2 linked regions of the Congzhengia minquanensis genome follow. Each later gene encodes a partner of the first gene's protein in a complex. Links are inferred from orthologs where the notes say so. Each region holds a gene or a part of one and is shown on either strand. Other genes may lie near its edges. The genes, in order: H8698_RS00975 and uvrB.

What was found.
Region 2: the proteins of H8698_RS00975 (region 1) and uvrB are in contact, whole or in part, in a crystal structure (PDB 7EGT), measured with the Thermus thermophilus proteins. The link is inferred for Congzhengia minquanensis from one-to-one orthologs. Residues at the interface, in WP_096412145.1 of Thermus thermophilus: His654, Arg656, Phe657, Gln666, Asp668, Glu669, Lys680, Arg681, Leu682, Ser683, Lys685, Tyr686, Ala687; in WP_096411307.1 of Thermus thermophilus: Glu23, Leu25, Arg26, Asp27, Gly28, Glu29, Arg30, Phe31, Arg55, Glu326, Asp327, Phe328, Glu379, Ser382, Gln383, His398, Gly400, Arg401.

What each region holds. Positions count from the first base shown.
Region 1 is NZ_JACRSU010000001.1:207,009-219,098, reverse strand. The notes cover bases 7,871-10,871. They hold H8698_RS00975 (ATP-dependent helicase), read left to right. Parts: upstream 7,871-8,270; coding sequence 8,271-10,472; downstream 10,473-10,871. Other genes in these bases: H8698_RS00970 (superoxide dismutase family protein), read right to left, coding at 10,510-10,871; trmFO (methylenetetrahydrofolate--tRNA-(uracil(54)-C(5))-methyltransferase (FADH(2)-oxidizing) TrmFO), read left to right, coding at 7,871-8,274. Outside these bases: H8698_RS01025 (aminotransferase class I/II-fold pyridoxal phosphate-dependent enzyme), read left to right, coding at 1-781; tRNA (uridine(34)/cytosine(34)/5-carboxymethylaminomethyluridine(34)-2'-O)-methyltransferase TrmL, read left to right, coding at 802-1,293; H8698_RS01015 (DNA-3-methyladenine glycosylase family protein), read left to right, coding at 1,305-2,162; xseB (exodeoxyribonuclease VII small subunit), read left to right, coding at 2,155-2,391; H8698_RS01005 (polyprenyl synthetase family protein), read left to right, coding at 2,392-3,273; H8698_RS01000 (divergent PAP2 family protein), read left to right, coding at 3,294-3,746; H8698_RS13470 (Arc family DNA-binding protein), read left to right, coding at 4,054-4,122; H8698_RS00995 (Mg2+ and Co2+ transporter CorB), read left to right, coding at 4,543-5,223; aroE (shikimate dehydrogenase), read left to right, coding at 5,216-6,070; H8698_RS00985 (DUF2156 domain-containing protein), read left to right, coding at 6,080-6,961; more of trmFO, read left to right, coding at 6,964-7,870; more of H8698_RS00970, read right to left, coding at 10,872-10,965; GPR endopeptidase, read right to left, coding at 11,019-11,993. UniProt on the Escherichia coli protein: A helicase with DNA-dependent ATPase activity. Unwinds DNA duplexes with 3'-5' polarity. Translocates on single-stranded DNA with 3'-5' polarity. Initiates unwinding more efficiently from a nicked substrate than double-stranded DNA.
Region 2 is NZ_JACRSU010000002.1:229,020-241,023, reverse strand. The notes cover bases 3,635-6,549. They hold uvrB (excinuclease ABC subunit UvrB), read left to right. Parts: upstream 3,635-4,067; coding sequence 4,068-6,032; downstream 6,033-6,549. Other genes in these bases: fabG (3-oxoacyl-ACP reductase FabG), read right to left, coding at 6,193-6,549; H8698_RS06185 (helix-turn-helix domain-containing protein), read left to right, coding at 3,635-4,042. In the rest of the region: H8698_RS06200 (citrate/2-methylcitrate synthase), read left to right, coding at 1-212; H8698_RS06195 (pyruvate formate lyase family protein), read right to left, coding at 320-2,302; H8698_RS06190 (glycyl-radical enzyme activating protein), read right to left, coding at 2,316-3,164; more of H8698_RS06185, read left to right, coding at 3,263-3,634; more of fabG, read right to left, coding at 6,550-6,930; sporulation protein YqfD, read right to left, coding at 6,989-8,233; sporulation protein YqfC, read right to left, coding at 8,243-8,527; H8698_RS06160 (nucleoside recognition domain-containing protein), read left to right, coding at 8,592-9,644; mnmL (tRNA modification radical SAM protein MnmL/YtqA), read left to right, coding at 9,725-10,675; H8698_RS06150 (endonuclease/exonuclease/phosphatase family protein), read left to right, coding at 10,754-11,548; alaS (alanine--tRNA ligase), read left to right, coding at 11,566-12,004. UniProt on the Escherichia coli protein: The UvrABC repair system catalyzes the recognition and processing of DNA lesions. A damage recognition complex composed of 2 UvrA and 2 UvrB subunits scans DNA for abnormalities.

The sequences.
Region 1 (12,090 bases):
CAAGCCCTGCACCATTTTAGCCGGCGGTGTTCCGGTGCCAATTGTGACAAAGGTGGAGGATAAATTTAAGCTCACTGCAAAACAGCTGAAAGACGCCATTACCCCCAGAACCAAAATGCTGATTTTGCCCTATCCCAACAACCCAACAGGCGGCATTATGACAAAATCGGACTTAGAGGAAATTGCGGCTGTTTTAAGAGATACCAATATCATCATTTTAACAGACGAAATTTATTCCGAGCTTACTTATGGGAGAAAACACACCTCCATCATTTCTATTGACGGCATGGCAGAGCGCACCATTTATGTGAACGGATTTTCCAAAAGTTATGCCATGACAGGATGGCGTCTGGGTTATGTTGCCGCGCCTAAGGAAATTATGCAGCAAATGCTTAAAATTCATCAGTTCGCTATTATGTGCTCGCCGACTACCAGCCAATATGCGGCTATTGAGGCCCTGAAGAAGGGGGATGAGGACATAAAGAAAATGCGGGAGGAATACGATTACAGAAGAAGGGTAATTGTAGACGGATTTCGGAACATTGGCCTGTCCTGCTTCGAACCGGAGGGAGCTTTTTATGTGTTTCCCGACATTCGGAGCACGAAAATGACCTCATCTGATTTTTGCGAGGCCCTTTTAAACAAAGAAAGGGTTGCCGTAATTCCCGGTTCTGCCTTTGGCGCAAGCGGCGAAGGGTTCATCCGCTGTTCCTACGCATATTCCATTTCCAGCATCAATGACGCTTTAAGCAGAATTGAGCGGTTTTTAAAATCGCTTTAACACGAAAGGACAAAATAGACATGGCAATGAACATTGTGCTCGTTGAACCTGAAATTCCCCAAAACACTGGAAACATTGCAAGAACCTGCAAGGCAACGGGCAGCATTTTGCATATCGTAAAGCCAATGGGCTTTGCGATTGACGATAAAAAGCTAAAGCGCGCCGGGTTAGACTACTGGCACGAATTAGACATTCGATATTATGAAAATTTAACGGACTTTTTTGAAAAATGCCCGGGAACATATTATTTCTGCACCACAAAGGCCGGCAAACGCCACAGCGACCAAACATTTCAAGACGGGGACTTCCTTGTTTTCGGCAAAGAAACCCACGGCCTGCCGGAACCGCTGTTAAAGGAACACTATGAAAACTGCATCCGCATCCCCATGGCGGAGGGCGCAAGGTCGTTAAACCTTTCTAACTCTGTGGCAATTGTGCTTTATGAAGCGCTGCGGCAGCTGAACTTTCTGACATTGAAAGAGGAGGGGGTTCTTACGGGCAGGCCCGATTAGGAGATACCTTTATGAAAAAACAAGTTGTGCTGAAAAACCTTTGCAGCTTTGAACCGCAGCATATTTTTGAATGTGGACAGTGCTTTCGCTGGGAAAGGGAGGAAGACGGCAGTTACACCGTTGTTGCCCGAAACCGCGTGATAAACGTTTGCAAAGAAAAGGGATTTATCGTTTTTCGTAATGTGACGGAAGAAGAATTTCATGATATTTGGCGTGGCTATTTCGACCTTGATACCGATTATGGTCAAATTAAGAAAACGCTTTCGGAACATGACAGATTTTTAAAGGATGCCACAGAATATGGCAGTGGTATCCGGATTTTAAACCAGGATTTGTGGGAATGTGTGGTATCGTTTATCATATCCGCCAACAACAATATTCCGCGGATTCAGGGAATCATTCAAAGGCTTTGCCAGCAGTTTGGAGATCGTTTAAGTTACGGCGGGAAAACCTATTTTACGTTTCCCGGACCGGAGAGGATTGTAGGCGATTTATCCTTTTTAAGGGCTGGCTACCGCGAACACTACATAAAAAATGCCTGTGAAACCTTTTTAAGCAGCAATTTTTCAGATATCGCAGCGCTTGACACAGACAGCGCTAGAAAGAAGCTGCTCACCATAAGCGGAGTGGGGCCTAAAGTGGCGGACTGCATTTTGCTGTTCGGCTTAGAACGGCGGGAGGTCTTTCCCGTTGACGTTTGGGTCAAACGCTGTTTAAACAGCCTGTACGGCGAAGCCATGAAAACAAAAACGCCCCGGGAGTTCGCGGTGGAGGCCTTCGGACCACTTGCGGGCTTTGCACAGCAATATTTGTTTTATTATATGCGTAATGCGGGATTTGACAAAACGGGAGGAATGAAACATGCCTAAGGCAAAAACCTTTGAAGAGTCAATCACAGAACTAGAGCAAATTGTAACCCTTTTAGAAAGCGGCGACGCTCCGTTAGACGAAGCGGTGGCTCTGTTTGAAAAGGGAATGAAACTCTCTGCAAAATGCCACGACCAGCTTGACAAGGCCGAGCAAAAGGTAAAGCTTTTAACAGAGAATGAAGAAGGAACTGTTAAAACAACAGATTTTAACAGCGGGGAGGACAGTTAATTGGATTTTTTAGAAGCGTTAGAAGCCAAAATTGTTGAAGTGAATAAAAGTCTGCATAAATACCTTGAGGAGAAAGACAGTCCTCAGGCAACTATCTATAAGGCAATGAACTACAGTCTGCACGCTGGCGGCAAACGTATCCGTCCCGTGCTTGCGCTGGCATGCGCCGAGGTTTTAGAAGCGGAGACGGATAAGGTTATGCCCTTTGCCTGTGCCATTGAAATGATACATACCTATTCCTTAATCCACGACGATTTGCCGTGCATGGATAACGACGACCTGCGCCGGGGCAAGCCCACCAACCACAAGGTTTACGGCGAAGCAATTGCAACTCTGGCAGGGGACGGGCTTTTAAATTTGGCATTTGAAACTATTTTAAAGCAGTCCCAGGTTTCGCCCAATATGACGCTGGCGGCACTCTCCTTAATTGCAGACAGCGCAGGCGTGGAGGGCATGATTGGCGGACAGGTGATTGACATTGAGTCTGAGGGTAAAACCATCGACGCAATTACGCTGATGACCATGCACCTGCACAAAACGGCGGCGCTGATTATGGCGTCTGCGAAGGTGGGGGCGCTGCTTGGCGGTGGCGGCAGGGAAGACCTGATTGTAATGGAGGAGTTTGCGCGGTATTTGGGCATTGCTTTCCAAATTAAAGACGATATTTTAGACGTGGCGGGCAGCGCCGAAAACCTGGGCAAAACAACGGGCAAGGACAATGCAAGCCAAAAATCGACCTTTGTTACAATCTATGGCTTGGAGCAGTCTGAAAAAATGCTTGTGGACTATACCAACAAGGCGGTCGACGCTTTGTCAAAATACGGTGCTAAGGCAGAATTTTTAATCAATCTTTCAAAATTTTTGTTAGACCGTGACAGATAAAATTTAAGGTGGTAAAAAACGTGTGGTTAAAAGAACTTCTGGCAAACGAAATTTTGATTGCAGCGATCATCGGCTGGTTCAGCGCCCAGGTTATTAAATTTTTGCTGGTGTTGATTGAGGACAAAAGAATTAACTTTGAGCGCCTGGTAGGCTCCGGCGGCATGCCCAGCTCACACACCTCGTTCGTCACCGCTTTAACGGCAGCAGTGGCATTAAATGAGGGCTTATCGTCGTCTTTATTCGCAGTTTGCGTAGTGTTTTCGTTTGTGGTGATGTACGATGCCTCCGGTGTGCGGCGCGCTGCAGGCGAACAGGCTGCGCTGTTAAATCGGCTGGTGGAAAACTTTGGCAGGGAAAAGCTTGAGGTTACAGGAGAACGGTTGAAAGAGCTTGTGGGGCACTCGCCCTTAGAGGTAATTGCCGGCGCGGCGCTGGGAATTGCAGTGGCAATTGTCACTCACAACATATTTTAAATTTTTGTTAAAACTTTAATTGAGCCTTTACTTAAAGCAAAATTTATGGTATATTAATGATGTTTGATAAAGAAAAAATCACGGTGGTGCAGTATCCTAGTCAGCGCTGCTTGCTCCCAGGACGGGCCTAAAAATCCGTTGAAGGGCACATCGATGAAGTTCCTGGTGCTTGCTTTCGACGCCCAGTCGGGGGTTGGTGCTGGGAGTTAAGGCTTTGGGGCGTCTCGCAATGGCATGCGAAATTCGACCCCATTTCCGTGGAGACCTGTTCTTGTGCTTCATCTGCCCGCTTTAAAACCGTATCGTTTTGAGGTGGCCTACTGAGGTACGAAACAGGGTGAAACCTGTTGCTTGGTGCAACTGCCGTGCGGTTTAGCGGCCGCAATGCACGCGTGCTGGGGACAGCGTAGCCTGCCTTGAGTGGGTATGGCGGATAGCGGACAGACCTTTTTCGTTCCGGCCAAAACAAAAAGGTTATCGCTGCTTGAAACCATGGCTGCAAAAGAGGCTAAGAGCAAGTCTGACTGTTTGGGAAAACCTCTAGGCTGTTCGTATGAGATACTTTTGGGATTGTAGTGCGGACTTAAGTGGTGATTCGGTTCTGCATAGGGAGACCGTGCAGGTCGGACGTTAAAGGGAAACCACTGATTTGGCGACATATCAGCAGTCCGTCGGGAAAGCCTACCGAACCTAAACCGCAAAATTTACCTCAAGTATTGCCACCTATTTTTTTATAAAATTTATCGTATAAAGATTTGTATGCGCCGTAAATTCAGTTTGCGGCGTAACTTTTAGTTTGAATTTAAGGCTGGTGTTTTGCTTGTCTGACGACAGTAGTAATAAGCGGGTAACTGCAAACAAAATTAAAACATATCGTAAAACAGGAAATAAAAAAGAGGGCCGTAAATGGGTTGTTACAATTGTTCTGGTGACCTTTGTGATTTCTGCCATGCTGCAGATGATTCAGTCGGGGTTAATGAACAGGGTAAACCTGATTATGGCTTTTATTATTTTGAGCATATTCATCGCCATCGGCGTATTGTTCGACATTATCGGTGTGGCGGTAACCTCAGCGCAGGAAACGCCGTTTCACTCCCTATCCTCCAGAAAGGTGCGGGGTGCAAAAGAAGCTGTGCGCCTCATTCGCAACGCAGACAAGGTTGGCTCTTTTTGTAACGACGTTATCGGCGACATTGTGGGCATCATTTCAGGCAGCGCCACAACGGCAATTGTCATTATGCTGTTTTCCCTGGGCTATTTTAAAAGTGAGTTTGTTTTAACCATTGTGTTAACCGCGGTTGTTGCGGCGCTTACCATTGGCGGCAAGGCGCTGGGAAAGCGGGTGGCCATTGAAAAGTCCGGCACCATTGTGTTTACCGTGGGAAAAATTGTGAGCTTTATTGCTCCGGTGAAAGAGAAAAACACGGCAAAGCCAAAATCTGAAAATGCTAAGGCGGCGAAAGAAAACGATGATTGAAACAACAAATAAAACGAAACTGTTCGGCATTTTGGGAACGCCGGTTGCGCATACGCTGTCTCCTGCCATGCATAGCTTCATGGCGGAGCAAAACAAAATTGACATGGCTTATTTAGCGTTCGACGTGCCGCCGGAAAAGCTTGGTGACACCATGCGGGGCGTGAAAGCCATAGGAGCGTGTGGCTTTAACATTACCGCGCCCCACAAAATTTGCGTGATGGACTATTTAGACCACATCTGCCCTGAGGCGCAGCACATGAACTCGGTGAACACCGTGGTAAACCGTAACGGCGTGTGGCACGGTTTTAACACCGACGGGAATGGTTACTGTGAGTCTCTTTTATTAGAGGGACATGAAATTAAAAATAAAAATATTTTAATGATGGGCGCTGGCGGTTCTGCCCGGTCTCTTGCCTTTACGCTCGCCAAATCCGGCGCAAAATCCATTTCCATTACGTCCAGAAGCATGGAGAAAATACATATAATCGGCGAAATGGTAGAACACTATACTGAAACTATATTTTACGATACGCTGGACAAAGCCAAGGATTACGACATTGTAATCAACACCACACCTGTGGGAATGCACGGCGCCGGCGACAGCGGCAACCCCTGCGGTTTTATGGATTTGATTCACGAAAACATGGTGTGCAGCGACATTATTTATAACCCGAAAGAAACGGTGTTTTTAAAAGAGGCTAAGAAAAGGGGCGCGCGTATTCATAACGGTTTGGGCATGTTGGTGCTTCAGGGCATTTTGGCATTTGAGCTGTTTTGTGAAATTTCCTTAGACCACAAAAGGACGTATGAACAGCTGATGCATTTATTTGACTACTACAGAATTTAAGGTGAAACTATGTTGAGTCCGAAAGACATTGCAATTGAAGATAAAAACGTATTACAGGAATATTTGGGAAAGAGCGAAAGCTCAACTTATAACTTTACTACGCTATTCATGTGGGCGGGCAGCGGAAAAATTCAGTATGATATTGTGGACGGCTGCCTTGTCTTGTTTTTTCATGGCAGGCACCACGGCGTGGGCTGCACCTATCCTCTGGGGAACGGGAACCGACAGGCGGCGGCAGAAAAATCCTTTGAGTTTATGAACCGCCAGAGCGGTTCGCCCCATTTTATTTTAATGACAGAACAAATGGCAGAGGAGTGTGGCGCAGTTTTTGGAAATAAACTTCGCATCTACAGCGACCGCAACAATGCGGACTATGTTTATTTAAGCGACAGCTTAATTCATCTTCGGGGCAAAAAGCTCCATCAGAAGAAAAACCACTTAAACGCATTTTTAAATCACTACGATTTTCAGTATGAGCGATTGGGGCAGAAAAACGCAGATGAGTGCAAGGAGTTGTTTTTAAACTGGAAACAGGGACAGAAGAACCATGGCTCAGGCCTGTCGGAAGAAGCAACGGTGCGGCTGCTTGACAACGTGGACAAGCTTGGCGTAACCTTAGGAGGAATCCGCGTTGACGGAAAGCTTGCGGCATTTTCTGCAGGCGAACCCATAACAGACGACATGGCGCTCATTCACATTGAATATGCCGACACCTCCATCCGGGGATCCTTTAACATGATAAATCAGCAATTTGTGCAAAACGAGTGGAGCGGTTTTGAATTTATTAACCGCGAGGAGGACATGGGGCTTGAGGGCTTAAGAAAAGCAAAAATGGCCTACAGGCCCGTTCGAATGGTTGAAAAATATTTTACGGAATATGAAGGAACATGAATATGAATATGAATGCAACAGTGATTGGCGGCGGTCTAGCCGGGTGCGAAGCGGCATGGCAGCTTGCAAAGCATAAAATTAACGTAACGCTTTATGAAATGAAGCCGGAAAAGAAAACGCCTGCGCACAGCTCCGACCTTTTGGGAGAACTTGTGTGCTCAAATTCTCTCAGAGCAGATACTTTAGAAAACGGCGCAGGTCTCCTAAAGGCTGAAATGCGGCTGTTAGGTTCGTTGGTGACAGCGTGCGCCGACCAAACAAAAGTTCCGGCAGGAGGCGCTCTGGCGGTGGACAGGGTGGGTTTTGCCCAGATGATGACAGACAAAGTTACGAAAAACCCATACATCACCGTTAAAAATGAGGAGATTACCAAAATTCCAAAAGAGGGCTGCGTGGTGGTGGCCACCGGGCCTCTTACATCAGACGCGCTTTCGGAACATATCGGAACATTTTTTGGCAACGGTTATCTATATTTTTACGACGCTGCGGCGCCGATTGTCACATTTGATTCCATTGACAAAACCAAGGTGTTCAAAAAAGCACGGTATGACAAGGGAACGGCAGACTACATTAACTGCCCCATGACAAAGGAACAGTATGAGGCGTTTTACACAGAACTGGTAAACGCGAAAACCGCACACCTTCACGAATTTGAAAACAACAAGGTGTTTGAAGGGTGCATGCCCGTTGAGGTAATGGCACAGCGCGGAAGAGACACGCTGACCTTCGGCCCGCTTAAACCGGTGGGCTTGGAACATCCCGAAACCGGGGAGCGGTATCACGCCGTGGTGCAGCTTCGGCAGGACGATAAGGACGGCACGCTTTACAACATTGTAGGCTTCCAAACCCATCTGACGTTTTCAGAACAAAAACGTGTTTTCTCCATGATTCCGGGCTTAGAACATGCAGAATTTATGCGTTATGGGGTAATGCACCGCAACACCTATATCCATTCGCCCGGCGTGCTGACGGCAGCGTTTGAAACGGTAAGCCGCAAGGGCCTGTTTTTTGCAGGGCAAATGACGGGCGTGGAGGGCTATGTGGAGTCTGCCGCATCGGGCATTGTTGCCGGAATTAACGCCGCCAGACATTTGGAGGGAAAGAGTGCGCTCATGTTTCCATCCACAACGGCAACCGGCGCGCTGGGGCATTACATCTCAACGTTTTCCGGCGCGGACTTTCAGCCAATGAACATTAACTTTGGAATTATTGACGGATTAACGGAACGAATTAAAAACAAGCGGGAGCGGTATGCAAAGATTTCGCAGCGCGCCCTGACACAAATGAAAGAATTAATTGCGAGGGAACTATGAATTTAGATCAATTTAACGACAGGCAAAAAGAAGCAATTTTAGCTACCGAGGGTCCGCTTCTTATTTTGGCGGGCGCCGGATCGGGCAAAACCACAGTGGTGGTAAACAAAATTGCGTACATATTAGAACAAAGCTTGGCTCGTCCCTATCAAATTCTAGCCATCACGTTTACCAACAAGGCCGCAAATGAATTAAAAGACAGGGTCGAGGGCTTAATTGGCGACGGGGCAGAGGGTATGTGGATTGGCACGTTCCATTCTGTGTGCATGAAAATCCTGCGCAGGAACATTAGCCTTTTAGGTTATGCGTCGGACTTTTTAATTTACGACTCTGCCGACCAGAAAACGCTGATAAAACGGTGCTTAAAAGAGCTGGGCATGGACGAAAAAACGTTTCCGCCCAAATCTATGTTGGCGGAGATTTCGAATGCGAAGGACAATTTGATGGAGCCAGATGTGTTTTTGGCGGCCTATAACGGCGATTTCCGCATGACAAAGGTAGGCGAGCTTTACAAGCTCTATCAAAAACGGCTGTTTGAGGCAAACGCGCTGGATTTTGACGATATTATTATCCTGACAGTGAAGCTGTTCTCTTTAGACGCGGAGGTGCTGGAGTTTTACCAGAATAAATTCCGCTACGTGTTTGTGGACGAGTATCAGGACACGAACAACGCGCAGTATCTTTTAACCAGCCAGCTGGCGGGAAAATATCGGAATATTTGCGTGGTGGGCGACGACGACCAGAGTATTTACAAGTTCCGCGGCGCCAACATCAATAACATTTTAGACTTTGAAAAGGAGTTCGATCAGGCTAAGGTCATTAAGCTTGAGCAAAACTACCGTTCTACCCAAAATATTTTAAACGCTGCAAACTGCGTGATTGCCAACAATGCCGGAAGAAAAGGCAAGGAGCTGTGGACCAGCAACGGCGCCGGGGATAAAATTTTGCTGTTTGAAGCGGACAACGAATATGAAGAGGCCGACTATATCGGAAAAACCATTGAAAAATTGGTGAAGGTAGACGGAATGCGCTATTGCGACTGCGCAATTTTATACCGCACCAACGTGCAGTCACGCGTGCTGGAAACCACGCTATCCGGCTTCGGAATTCCTTACCGTGTGCTGGCGGGGCTGCGGTTTTACGACAGAAAGGAAATTAAAGACATGCTGGCATATTTGCGGCTTGTGTTTAACCCCAACGATAACCTGTCACTTATGCGCGTGGTAAACGAGCCATCTCGTAAAATTGGCGTCACCACGGTAGAAAAGGTGGCGGCAGCGGCAGCCGGACGGGACATCAGCATGTTTGCCGCCATGGAAATTGCAGATACCATTCCGGAGCTTGCGAAGGTAACGGAAAAGCTGTTGACGTTTACGAAATTAATCCGCGAAATTCAGACAGACACCGACCAAACCCAGCCCTCAAAAATCATTGAGGCGGTTTATAAGCGTTCGGGCTATATGGATATGCTTTTGTCGGAGGATTCTGTTGAAAACCAAACGAGGATAGAAAACATTCAGGAGTTTATCCTCTCTGCAGAGGAATATGAAAAGAGCAGCGAGGAGCCAACCCTGTTTGAATTTTTAGAGAACACGGCTTTAATTGCAGACGTGGACAATTACGACACAGAGGCCGACAGCGTGGTTCTTATGACGCTTCATTCCGCCAAAGGCTTAGAGTTTCCGGCAGTTTTCCTATGCGGCTTGGAGGAGGGGCTGTTCCCCAGCCAGCGTTCCATGTATTCCGAGGAGGAAATTGAGGAGGAACGCCGCCTGTGTTATGTAGGTATTACGCGGGCAAAAAAACGCCTCACGCTCTCCTACGCCATGAGAAGGTCTATGTACGGCGGTTCGGTTTATTCCAAAGCCTCCCGGTTTTTAGATGAAATCCCGCAGCAGTATGTGGATATTGTTGAAGCAGACCGGAGCCCGAAAACAGAAGTGGGCGGCAGAAAAAAGGCCAAAAGTCAGAGCGACCTGTTTCAGGAAATCTTTGAACGCAAAAGCGCGGGTGTGCGCACCGAGCCTGTGTCTTACGACTTTAAAGCGGGTGACATGGTGGTGCATAAAAAGTTTGGCACCGGCATGATTTTGTCTGTAACCCCGGCAGGCGGCGACGTAAAATTAGAAATAGTGTTCGACGAAGTGGGCACGAAATCCCTGATGGGTTCTTTTGCAAGACTGAAAAAAGCACAATAATATAAGTAAAAAAGCTGCCGAAAGGCAGCTTTTTTACTTATCGTGCAATCACGCCGCAGGCAATCATTTCGCCTGAATTTCCGCTGGGCTGGGTTGTAAAATCATCCGGATCTAAGTGAATAATCACTGTCTTACCGATAATTTCTTCTAACGTAAAGCGGTCGGTTAAAAACGACATATATGCCATGCCGTGATTCCCAAACAATGGCGGCATATCGCCTGCATGGTATGGATGTGGGCAGCCCCGAGGGTTAAAATGCCCGTCTGCATCAGCAAACTCGTTGGCTTCGGTTCCTGTGCAGGAGCCGCCGCTGTGAATATGGAACCCATAAACGCCGCAGCCGCAGCACTCGTTTTGCACCGGCAGGCCGGTAACCTGAACGGTTACCAAAACGCCTTCTTCCATGCCGTTAAATGTAACGGTTCCGCGCAGATCGGGATATTTTTTTCCGCCTGAAATAGCGGCGACTGCGCGGTTTCTATGTTTCATCATAATATAAAAACACCTCCTAAACCACCATATGCGGTAAAGGGATGTTTTGTGTTTTAAGAAACGTAAATATCTATATCTTCAAAGGTTATATCCTTGTGTAGAGCAAAATTAATGCCATTTGCCACAACCTCTGCAGTTTTATCAATCAAAATGTCAATCTCCTTGGGTGTGGTCATAAAGTTGGGCATGGACTTTGAAACTGACTCTTTAATTAATCCAAACCGGTCTTCGGGGTTTAGCCCTTTCAGCATTTTAAAAAAAGCGGTGTTGTCATCGTTTTGCGACAAAAGATTGTCAATGACAAGATTTAGCGTGTCGTCTGTTATGGTTGCCGCGTCCACCACTGTGGGCACGCCCACGGCAATTACCGGCACGCCCAGAGTGTTTTGCGAAATCTCTTTTCGGTTGTTGCCCACCCCTGCGCCGGGGTTTATTCCAGTGTCGCAAATTTGAATGGTGCGCGTTACGCGGTCAATATTTCGAGCGGCCAATGCATCCACGCAAATCACCGCGCAGGGATGCACCTTTTCGCACACGCCGGCAATGATTTCACCCGTTTCAATACCTGTAACCCCCAATACGCCGGGGGCAATGGCGCACACAGAGCCTAAATTGTCCGACACGGCCTCAGGTGCATAGTGGAACAAGTGTCGCGTAATCATCAATCTGTCAATCACGGCAGGGCCCAGCGAGTCTGAGGTGATGGAGCGGTTTCCAAGCCCGATGATTAAAATGGGGCGTTTCGGATCAATACCTTTTAAAAGTTCACCAATTTCGGCAGAAATTTTCTTGCATGCCGTCTCATAAAGGTTTTTGTCGATATAGCGCAGGTCGGGCAGCTCTAATGTCACATAGTTTCCTATGGGCTTGCCGATTTTTTGCGATGCCTCCTTGTCCTTTACTGCAACGTGGGTGATATGAATTTCCCCCTCTGAGCGGTCAGACAACTCAATTCCCGCAATTTCCTCCGCCGCCTCCATGAAAAGCTCGTGGGCTTCCAAGGCCAGGTCGGTTCTAACGTTCCGCATAACAGCGCCTCCAAATTTATGGTTTTAGGTGTATTTTGTGCAAAAAACTTTGACATTATGTGCTTTTTTTCTTAAAATTTAACTTTTTTTGTGAAAA
Region 2 (12,004 bases), on another replicon or contig:
TGTGCGCCAACGTGGATTTGTATTCTGGCTTTGTTTACAAGTGCTTAAACATTCCACCGGAGCTTTACACTCCCATGTTTGCAATCTCGAGAATGGCGGGTTGGTGCGCCCATAGAATTGAAGAAGTGATGTATGGCGGCAGAATTATCCGCCCGGCATATAAAAGCGTTTGCGGAGCGGGAGATTATGTTCCCATTAAAGATCGAGCATAACGAAGAGCTTTGCCGTTCTTTTGATCATAAAAAGGAATTCGATAAAAACGTGATAGATAAGGGGTGCGGCAAATTTTGCCGCACCCCTTTTTGTTTAGTAGAAAACGTTAACTGCCATATTCTGTGCGCCGAATAATATGGTTTTGATAGCTTAAATCCAGCTCGTTAAAATAACCGCTCCAGCCCCAGACGCGCACAATTAGGTTCGGATAGTTCTCCGGGTGCTTTTGGGCGTCGAGCAGACGTTCCCTGTTGATGGAATTAAGCTGCAGCTGGTGGCCGCCCAAAAGGATATAGCTTTTCACAAGCATTGCAACCTTTTTGATGCCAACGTCATTTCTTAAAACGGTGTCGTGTATTTCAATGGTCAGCGGCCCGCCGTTCACAATATTGCATAAAGGATACTTGGTAAAGGACTGCATTACCGACAGAACACCCGCCGTTTTCGCATCCAGCGCGGGGGAAAAACTTGAAGAATAGGCCTCTTTCGCCTTCCTGCCGTCAGCGGTGGCGGGACACTTTTCCCCTTTCCAGATATATTCCATTGCACTTCCTGTGCCTGCCCTCCAAACTCCGCCGTGTCCATTTTTCTTGTTGTTTAAGTGATTGGAGAAACAGTCCATTAAGTCACAGGCAATGCTGTCGACATAGTCGTCGTTGTTTCCCATTTTAGGGCTATTTCTAAGTTGATTACGAAGCTCGTCATGGCCACGAAAATTATTTGCCAATGCGTTTAAAAGCTCCGATTTTTCAATCGTCTTCTCGTCAAAAACATTCTTTTTCACCGCAGCCAAAGCGTCGGCGGCATTAGCAATTCCGGCGCCATGACAGCCAAAATTATGATATTTTGCCCCGCCGTCATACATATCAGCAAGACATTCGATACAGCCGTCGATAAAAATGGACAGAAGCGGACGCTTAACAACTTTTTGTTCCCGGCGTGAATGAATTAACATGCCACATTCAATCTCAATCTCTTTTTTTACACAGTCCATCAGTTCATCAAAATGTTTACACTCTGTCAGCTTTGCAACAACTGCCCGATTCACAACGGCCGGAAAGTCCATTGTTTGAATGTTTGGAACATCGGCCCCGCAATTCGGTATAATAAATTCCCAACACGCGGCTACCACATAGTTTACAGCGTCTTCATGCTCATATCCCAGCTTTAAAAGGCCGGGAATGACAACGTCGTCGTTGCAGTATTGCGGAAACCCTAACCCCTGCTTGGTGAGCAAGGTGGCAAACTCAAAAATTTCGTCCGGCGTGTTTTTGCCAACCCGTAAATTAATTTTTGGGTCAATCAGATTTAATTCTAAAGAGGCTTGCATACACATTTGCGACAATTCGTTAAATTGGCTGTTTCCAGCCTTATCAAAGCCGCCCAGCACCAGGCTTTGTCCGTTGTCCCCCTGCTGCACGCCGGAGTAAAGGTCAGTATCCCGGTTTATCGCAATGAAAAAAGATTCTAAGGTTTCAAAAATCTCATTATCCTGCACACCGCAAGCTTTGTCATGCAGATAAAACGGATACATATATTGGTCAAAACGCCCCAGGCCTAAGTGGTCGACAAAAGAAATCCGCAAGAAATAAATGCAGATTTTTAGAAACACACAGGCCTCATAAAACGATTCTGCCCCTTTGTGAGGAACCTTTTTTAAAGCGCCATACAGCTTTAAATTGCCGCTTGCTTTGGCAGCTGTTTTGTATTGACTGCAAAATTCCAGACACAAATGAATACATTTTGCCATGTTTTTGCCGTAGGCTTTTTTCTCCGCATCTGTAGTTTTGGCAACCGCTTTTCCAATTTGGTCTAAAACCGCATCAAAGCCCTGGGAGATAATGCGGTAATAATTCGGCGTAACATTGCCGCCATAGGGTGGGATGGTCAAATCAGTGCTTCTGTTAAAACCAAATTCGTCGTTTTCCAAGAAAGAAGGCTTTTCAAGTGCTACGATTTTCTGAAAATTATTGATAAAGTTTTCCGACTTTTTAATGTCGTCAAACATGGCGTCCTCAATATGTTTCCGCTTTGTTTGATAAGCTTTGCTGTTCAGCTGTTTTAATTGAAGTTCAATTTTTTCAGTCATACAATCGCTCCGTTCACATAATTTTTGTGCGTATTCCAAACGACCAAAACAAATCCTGGCGGGGTTGGGGCGGCGCAGCTTCGTCAAAGCCTGGCGCATAGTTTCTTTGAAGCATTTTATACTTTCCGCCGGCCATTTTGTTGTATGGTAGCAGCTCGGCGTAAGAAACATGGTTATCGTTTAAAATCTGCGCAAGCTGTGTCAGATTGCGCGTTGAATCAGTTACACCGGGAATGAGCGGAATTCTCACAACATAAGGTACGCCGCTTTTTGCAAGTGCCGAAAGATTCCGTAAAATCGGCCGGTTCGAAACGCCGGTATATTTGATATGCATGGCATCGTCGGCCAGCTTTAAATCGAACAAAAAATAATCTGTTATATTTAATGCATTGCAAAAGGTATTTGCGTCGCAATAGCCGCTTGTTTGAATTGCCGTATGCAGTTTGTTTTTCAGCTTCATAATACATTCAAAAAGGAATTTACTTTGCAGAAACGGCTCGCCTCCGGAAAAGGTGACCCCGCCGCCGGCATTTAAAATCCGTTTGTTTTTTAACAGCGTTTCACACAGTTGACCACTGCTGACGGTTTCACCGCACACCCGAATTAAATTGATTGGACAATTTTTTATGCTTTCCTCAGTAAAAGAAATGCTGCCATCTTCTTTTTGCACGCTTGTTTGCAAACAGGCTCCGCACCCAATGCACCCGTTTGGACTTTTAATCATTTCGCTTTCCTTAAGCTGTCCCTCGGGGTTGTGGCACCAGCTGCACCGCAGCGGACACCCCTTTAAAAACACCGTTGAACGGATTCCTGGCCCATCGTAAACAGAAAATTCTTCAATGGAAAATATTGTTCCTGTCATTTGCTCACCCCACATATTTCATTATATCAGCGCAGGTTGACAAAGCAAGCAATATGTTATATAATTATAGACAGAATTTAAGATTTGGAAGGGTAAATATGATTCAGCACCAGACATCAAATTCCTGCGGAAACTATAACTATAATGCCTTTTTATATTCAGATATTTCCTATAGCGCACATTTTCACAAAAATTATGAGTTAATTTACGTTCTTAAGGGCACGGTGGAGTTGTCTGTAAACGGAAAGCCTGATGTGCTAAAGCCTGGTGAAATGATTCTTATTTCTCCCTATGCCGTACATTCTTTTGCTGTGGACGGGAAATCTAAAATTTGGGTTGGCGTGTTTTCGGAAGATTTTGTTTTGAGCTTTTCAAAAGCCAACAGTCAAATCAGCTATTCAAAATTTAAATGCGGTTTGAAGCAGGAAGCCTTTTTAAAAGAACATCTGTTTTTTCAGGGACAGCCGGAGTTATATTTGGCCAAATCCTGCCTTTATCTGGTGTGCAGTGAATGTTTAAAACATGCCGTTGCTTTTGACATGAAATCATCCGATGAGTTTCGGAACCGGGTAATTGCATTTATATCAGAAAATTTAAGCGACGAAATAACCCTAGGTAGTACGGCTGCGGCTTTGGGCTATGAATATCACTACTTTTCAGCCTTGTTTCACCGCTGTTTTAACATGCATTTTAAAGAGTTTATTAATATGTTCCGCTTTGAATTTGCCTGTGAAATGCTGTTGCACACCAAGGCCGACATCGCATTTTTAGCAGTGGAGTGCGGGTTTCAGAGCATTCGGAATTTTAACAGAATATTTAAAAAATTTAGTGGACATACCCCCACGGAATATAGAAAACAATTGCAATCAGAAGATTAAATTTATAGGAAAGGTGTGAAATTTTGTGGATTTTAAAATACATTCCGACTACCGGCCCACAGGCGACCAACCTGAGGCAATCAATAAACTGACCGACGGAATTTTGCGCGGCGAAAGGGAACAAACGTTATTGGGCGTTACCGGTTCGGGAAAAACCTTTACCGTGGCAAACGTCATTGAAAAGGTGCAAAAGCCTACGTTGGTGCTGGCCCACAACAAAACCCTTGCAGCCCAGCTCTGCAGTGAGTTTAAGGCATTTTTTCCCGAGAACGCCGTTGAGTTTTTTGTTTCCTATTACGACTACTACCAGCCGGAGGCATATATTCCCCATACCGATACCTACATTGAAAAGGACTCAGCGGTGAATGAAGAAATTGACAAGCTGCGCCACAGTGCTACTGCGGCGCTTTTCGAGCGGCGCGACGTTATCATTGTTGCCAGCGTGTCGTGTATATACGGCTTAGGCGACCCAATCGACTACAACGAGCTTGTGATTTCCCTGCGTCCGGGCATGGTTCGCGACAGGGACAGCATATTAAAAAAATTAGTTGAAATTCAGTATGAACGAAACGATATTAACTTTGTCCGCGGGAAGTTCCGCGTGCGGGGGGATGTTTTAGAGGTGTTCCCCGCAGAGAGCAGCGACAGCGCCATTCGGATTGAGTTTTTCGGCGACGAAATTGACCGCATTACTGAGATTGACGTTGTGACGGGTGAAATTAAGGGCACTAGAAACCATGTGGCAATTTATCCCGCGTCCCACTATGTTACTACAAAAGAAAAAATGGAAAAAGCCATCGGCACCATTGAAGCAGAGCTTGCGGAGCGTGTGAAGTATTTTAAAGAAAATGATATGCTGCTCGAGGCCCAGAGAATTGAACAAAGAACCACTTATGACATTGAAATGATGCGGGAAATTGGCTTTTGCCAGGGCATTGAAAACTATTCGCGCCACATCAGCGGAAGGGAGCCGGGCTCGGCGCCGTTTACCTTAATGGACTATTTTCCGAAAGATTTTCTTTTGGTCATTGACGAATCGCATGTTACGGTTCCTCAGGTGCGGGCAATGTTCAACGGCGACCAGGCGAGAAAGCAATCCCTTGTGGATTATGGGTTTCGCCTGCCCTCGGCCTTTGACAACCGCCCTTTAAACTTCAACGAATTTGAAGGAAAAATTAACCAGGTACTTTATGTCAGTGCCACGCCAGCCGACTACGAGCGCAGCCGCTCTGTGCAGATTGCAGAACAAATTATCCGTCCCACAGGTTTGCTTGACCCGGAGATTATAGTGCGTCCCGTTAAAGGGCAGGTGGATGATTTAGTTGGTGAAATTCACAGCCAAACGGAAAAGGGAAACCGCGTTTTAGTTACCACTTTAACGAAAAAAATGGCCGAGGATTTAACCGACTATCTGCGTGAGATGGACATTAAAGTGAAATACCTCCATTCCGACGTGAAAACCATTGAGCGCATGGAAATTGTGAAGGACTTAAGGGAAGGCCTGTTTGACGTGCTGGTGGGAATTAACCTGTTAAGGGAGGGGTTAGACATTCCTGAGGTTTCATTGGTTGCCATTTTAGACGCGGACAAGGAAGGCTTTTTGCGATCGGAAACATCGCTTATTCAGACGATTGGCCGCGCAGCAAGAAACGCAGACGGCAAAGTAATTATGTATGCCGACGCAATTACGAACTCAATGGAGCGCGCCATTACTGAAACCAACAGGCGGCGGAAAAAACAGCAGGAATATAACGAACAGCACAACATTACGCCCCAGTCGATAAAGAAAAACATCAGAGGCGTAATTTCCGCTTTGGGAGAGGCACCGGACGAAACCATTGCAGACGTTAAAATTTCCAAGAAAATGGACATTCATTTGCAGATTGAAATTTTAACCGAACAAATGAAACTTGCGGCCTCAGAACTGCGGTTTGAAGACGCGGCCTCAATCCGCGACAGGATTAAGCTTTTGCAGAACAAGAAAAAATAAAGAAAAAAAGAAAGATGCAGCATACACCACAGGAATTGGTTTTACTGCATCTTTTGTTCACTCCCTGACCGGGAGAACGAAAATTATTATACTGGATTTTATTTTAAATTTCAAGATATTTTTATGAAAATTTTGTCACATTTTTGTGACGTGTTTTTCGTTACATTATAAACCCGCCGTTTGGGCTTAACACCTGCCCGGTGATGAAGGGCGCAAGGGAATCAGACGCTAAAAAAAAGATTGACTTTGCCACATCAAGTGCAGTGCCGATTATTCCCAGAGGCGTTTCTTCTTTTAAACACTCTAAATCCTCCGGTAAAAGATTACTGTTCATATCTGTATCAATTACGCCCGGGGCAACGCAGTTTACGCGGATATTTGATGGCGCAAGCTCCTTTGCCAGCGCTTTGGAAGCGCCGATAACTGCCGCCTTTGCAGCGGAATAGTGTACCTCGCAGGACGCGCCGCAAATGCCCCAAATGGAGGAAACGTTTACAATTGCCCCCTGTTTTTCGTGCACCATCAGCGGCACAACAGAAGCTGTGGTGTTAAACATGCCGCCTACATTTACCGCAAACATACGGTTCCATTCTTCAAACGTAACGTCGGTAAACAGCGATTGCTTCGCAACCCCTGCGTTGTTCACCAAAACGCCGATGCCGTTGAAACAAGACGCGGCCCTTTCAACCATTTCAGCGGCCTGGCTGGGGTCAGCCACATCCGCTTGCAGTAAGACGCCTTTTCGTCCCAAAGACGTTACCTGCTGCAGCACATTTTTTGCAGATTTTTCTTCTTTTAAAAAGTTAATGCCAACGTCAAACCCGTTTTGTGCAAAATAAACTGCGGCTGCTGCGCCAATTCCGCGGGAAGCGCCTGTAATTAACACTGTTTTTTTCATTCCGTTTCTCCTGCGTTAAAAGATTTATAATTTATTATATCAAACAAATTGGGTTATTTCAAGCCTGGGGCGGTAAAGCTTCTCCGTTTTCGCCCTCTTCCGGTGCAGGCGCTTCAATTTCACCTTTTACTTTTACGGCAATGTCCTCTTTATATTCGGCCTTTACCGTCACCTCCACGGTGGTATCGTTAATAGCCCGGTACGAGTCGGAAACGGAAAGCAGCTCTGAGTCCGGCAGGGTTTCGTCATCAATCTGGTTTTTCAAAATTTGTGCGCCCTGGGCTGCTATGCTTTCTTCCGTGTGCAGTTCTTCAGAAAGCGTTACCTCTTTAAATTCCCGTGATATCAGCGTGGCACCCAAATAGTTTCCAAAAACAGAGAGCTCATGTTTGTTTTCTGTTATGTCGCTGTTTTCATAGGGCGGGTTGCCGGAATGGAACAGGTGGATTTCCCTGCCGAAAATTTTCAGCGTATACTGCTTTTTTTTGTTACCCGTTTGGGTGCGGATGGTAGAAATACGCGAAAACTGCTGTGTTTTTTCATACCATACCCGGGCATAAATCTGTGCGTCAGACTGCACGTATCGAATTTCAGACTTTAAAGAGCTTGGAATTTTACCCGTTACCAGCACCGTGTCCTTTAAAACTGTGTCGCCGATGGAAACCACCGGGATGCCGCCCCGTACGATTAATGAGTCAATTACCGCGTCTTTTGCAGCTATGATGTTGCAGTAGTCGTCGGGATTAAAAATTTCCGGTACGGGAACCCGCTCTCTGACGTCTACAATAATTTTTGAACCGTGCTTGTCAACCCACAGCCAGGAAAGGGCAGGAATTTTTAACATGGTTTTATTTTTTAAGGTGCGCTGGTCTATTTTCGATTTTAAAACACCGCATTTTAAACCTTCTTCTTCTAAAACCGCTAAAATGTCGGCGGCTTTCACCGTTTCGTTTCCGCGCACTTCAATGTCCCACACAAACTGGTTGGCCATAACCACGAACAGGATAAATATAAATATACCGGCCAGCATAATTTTTCGGCGGCGGTATTGCTGAAGGATAAAGGGGAAACCGTGCCGGGCATTGATTTTTACATTCACACCTGTGTTATATGCAATTTTCGGAAGCTTTTTAAATGCACGCACAGAAATTTTGCACCGTATGGTTCTGCCCGAAATTCGTGTGATGTCCCACAGGAGAATGTTTTGAGCGGTGCAGACATTTAAAAAACGTTCCGTAAAGTTTCCGGTAACTGTGATAACCAGATACCCCCTGAAATAAGAAAATAAAGCCGGGATAAACATGGCGACCTCCTATGCAAACTCAATCGCGGTGATAATGCCTTTGACGCTGATTTCGTCATCGGTTATAATGGTAATGTTTAAATTCTTGCCGTTAATATTGATAAACTTATCTTTGCAGGCAAGTTTAATTGCTGTTTCTTCATATTCTAAAACGGTTTTATAATTTTCAATTCGAATTTCCGTGTTGTCGCAAACCGTGATTCGCGGAATGTCAAACACTACGTCTTCCGGAATATCAAAACGGCCTACGATTTTTTTAGAAATCGATTCGCTCTTTTTTTTTCGCCTTTTCATATCACGTTCACCTCATGTAATACTTATGCGGCAGGCTTCATAATAATTACATGAGGTGAGCAGGATGAAAGCAAAACATATTGTCATTTATATACTGTCTGCGGCAGGTTTGGCGCTTGTGGTCTGCGGCGCAGGCACGTCTATGGAGGCGGCAAAAAGCGCACTGGTTCTTTGCGCTCAAACGGTTATTCCCTCGCTGTTTCCCTTTTTTGTTATATCCTCTTTCATGGTGAACACGGGGTTTGTCAGCTGTGCAGGAAAAATAGCGGCACCTATCTCCAGACGGCTTTTTAAGGTCAGCGGCAGCGGAGCAGTGGTATTTGTAATGGGAATTTTATGCGGTTATCCCACAGGGGCAAAAATGGTTTCAGAACTGTACGAAAACAAGGAAATCAGCCGAAATGAGGCAATGCGCCTGCTTCCGTTTTGCAACAATTCCGGCCCGCTGTTCGTTATCGGCGCAGTGGGAGCAGGGATGTTGGGAAGCACCCGCTTAGGGGTTACCCTCTATGCGGTGCATGTGGTTTCAGCTGTTTTAACCGGAATTTTCTTTTCCTTTTTTTCTAAACAAAGCGACGGGCATCAGACCAGCACGGTTATGGCAATTCATCTTGGCCGTGCGTTTTCCGACGCCGTTTGCCGCGCTGTGCAGACCATGTTAAATGTATGCGGCTTTATCGTGTTTTTTTCCGTCCTGCGGGAATTTTTAACCCCCTTCATTTTTAAACTGCTTGGCTCCGGTGCGCTGGGCCTCACCGTTTCCGGAATGGCAGAGGTGACCCTGGGCGCACAGGACATTTGCGTAAGCGGCCAGGCGCTTCCTTTCACAATGATTTTGCTGTCCGGCATTATTGGATTCGGCGGCGTTTGCGTACTGCTCCAGGTTTGCGGCGTGGTATCCCAGGCTGGGCTGGGCATTAAAACCTATGCTGTAGGCAAGATTTTTCAAATGCTTGTTTCCATGGTAATTACAGCATGTGTGGTGAGCTCGTGGAAAACCCAGGCGGCCTTTGCAAGTATCTCTTCGCTTCCGCACCGTTATTTGGAGGTTGCGCCCTACATGTTAGTCGCTTTTTTCTTTGCCTGCGCGTATGCTGCCGCACGAAAGAAAAATTGACAGAACAGGCGCTTTTGTGATATATTTATTACGAATTTGAAAGAAACCGATAGTTGTTTTTGCAGGAGGGAAGCGCATTAATGATACAGACAGAGCCGAATAAAAGCCCTTTTCCATTTTCTGTGGACAACAAGCGCTACCACACCTTAAGCTACCATTTTCAGAAGACCTTTGGCTGCCGCGTAGAAAAAGCGGTGGTTGACGCAGGCTTTACCTGCCCGAATATTGACGGAACCTGCGGAACAGGTGGATGCAGCTTTTGCTTAAACGGCTCGGGCGGCTTTGCACAATCGGGTGTGTTTTCTGTTACCCAGCAGCTTCAAATGGAAGCGGACCGAATTTATAAAAAACGGAATGGTGCAAAGCTGATTGCCTATTTTCAGTCCCATTCCAACACCTATGGGGACTTAGATATGCTCAAAAAAATTTATAACGAGGCGCTGTCATTTCCCAATGTTGTTGGCCTTAGCATCGGCACCCGGCCGGACTGCATTGACGAAGAAAACGCCGGGCTTATAGCGGATTTTTCTAAAAAGGCGTATGTTACGGTAGAGCTGGGACTGCAAACCATTCATGACGAAACGGCAAAACGGTTTAACCGCGGCTATGGGTTCTGCGAATTTCTGCGGGCCTTTCGTTTGCTGAAAGAAAAAAATATTCGCGTGTGCGTGCACATTATTAACGGGCTATATGGAGAAACGCAGGAAGATATGGTAAAGACTGCGTTTGTTTTAGGGAAATTACGGCCTGATGCGGTAAAAATTCATTTGCTTCACATATTAAAGGGCACAAAGGCCCAGCAGCAGTTTGAAGCGGGAGAGCTAACTCCGATGAAAAAAGACCGGTATATCGACACGGTTTGCCGTCAACTTGCATATCTTCCGCCGGAATGTGTAATTGAGCGGCTTACGGGCGACGGCATTAAGGACAAGCTCATCGCGCCGCGCTGGAGCTTGGACAAAATTTCAGTTCTGGCGGGGATAGACAGGGAGCTTTGCTTAAGGGGCGCGGTTCAGGGGGAATTTTTCTAAGAATTAACCTTGACGCAAAGGCATTTTTATAGTATGATAATACTATTGTGGATATACAAAATATGGGAGATGTTTTTTATGATAAAACCCCTAAAAATTGTTACCTTTAACCTGCGGTGCGCCTGGTCAGAGGACGGCGTAAACAGCTTTGTTCACCGGGCAGGTCTGATTTGGGAAAAAATGCGCGCGGAAGCGCCTGACGTCGTGGCCTTTCAGGAGGTTATGCCGAAATCACTGGCAATTTTAAAGCTTCTGATGCCGGATTACGAATTTTTCGGTCAGGGAAGGAACGCAGATTTTGGCGGAGAGGGCCTTTATACGGCAGTGAAACAATCTGCCGTTTCTGCGGTTGGCTTTGAAACCTTTTGGATTGGTCCAAAGCCTTACGAATCGGAGTCGCGGTTTGAAGACCAAAGCATCTGCCCGCGGATTTGCGTTGCCGCGCTGTTGCGCCATAACGCAACCGGACAGCTTTTCCGCGTTTATAACATCCATTTGGACCATCAGGGAAGCGGCGCGCGAAAGCAGGGCATCCGGTGCGTTTTAGAACGCATTGCACAGGACAGACAAAAGGGCAGTGCGCCTGTTGTGCTATTGGGCGATTTTAATGACACGCCGGAAAGTGAAACAATCCGGCTCTGTGCATCAGGCAAAAGTGTAAAGCTTTCAGATGTTACAAGCAAAATAACATGCACGTTTCACAATTTTGGACGGGACAACAGTGGTTTTGAGAAAATTGACTATATTTTTCTTTCCGAAGAACTGCTGGGCAATGTTATAAGCACATCGGCATGGGAAGACAAGGTAAATGGGATTTACCTTTCCGACCACTATCCGGTTTGCGCTGAACTAAAATTAACTACGAATGAATAAACGAAAGGTTGAGATAAATGGAAAAATTAGGTCTTAATGAAATTAGAGAGAAATATTTATCCTTTTTTGAATCGAAAGGGCATTTGCGCCTGCCCAGTTTTTCGCTGGTTCCGGAAAACGACCCGAGTCTATTGCTCATTAACGCCGGAATGGCGCCCTTAAAGCCCTATTTTACGGGCCGGCAGGTGCCGCCGAAAAAGCGCGTTACAACTTGTCAGAAGTGTATCCGCACGCCGGACATTGAGCGTGTGGGCAAAACGGCGCGTCACGGCACGTTTTTTGAAATGCTGGGGAACTTTTCTTTTGGCGACTATTTTAAAAACGACGCAACAAAATGGGCCTGGGAGTTTGTAACCAAGGTGTTAAACATGCCTGTGGACAAGCTTTGGGTAACCATTTATGAAGACGATGATGAAGCTTTTGACATTTGGACGAAAAATGTCGGCGTATCTCCCG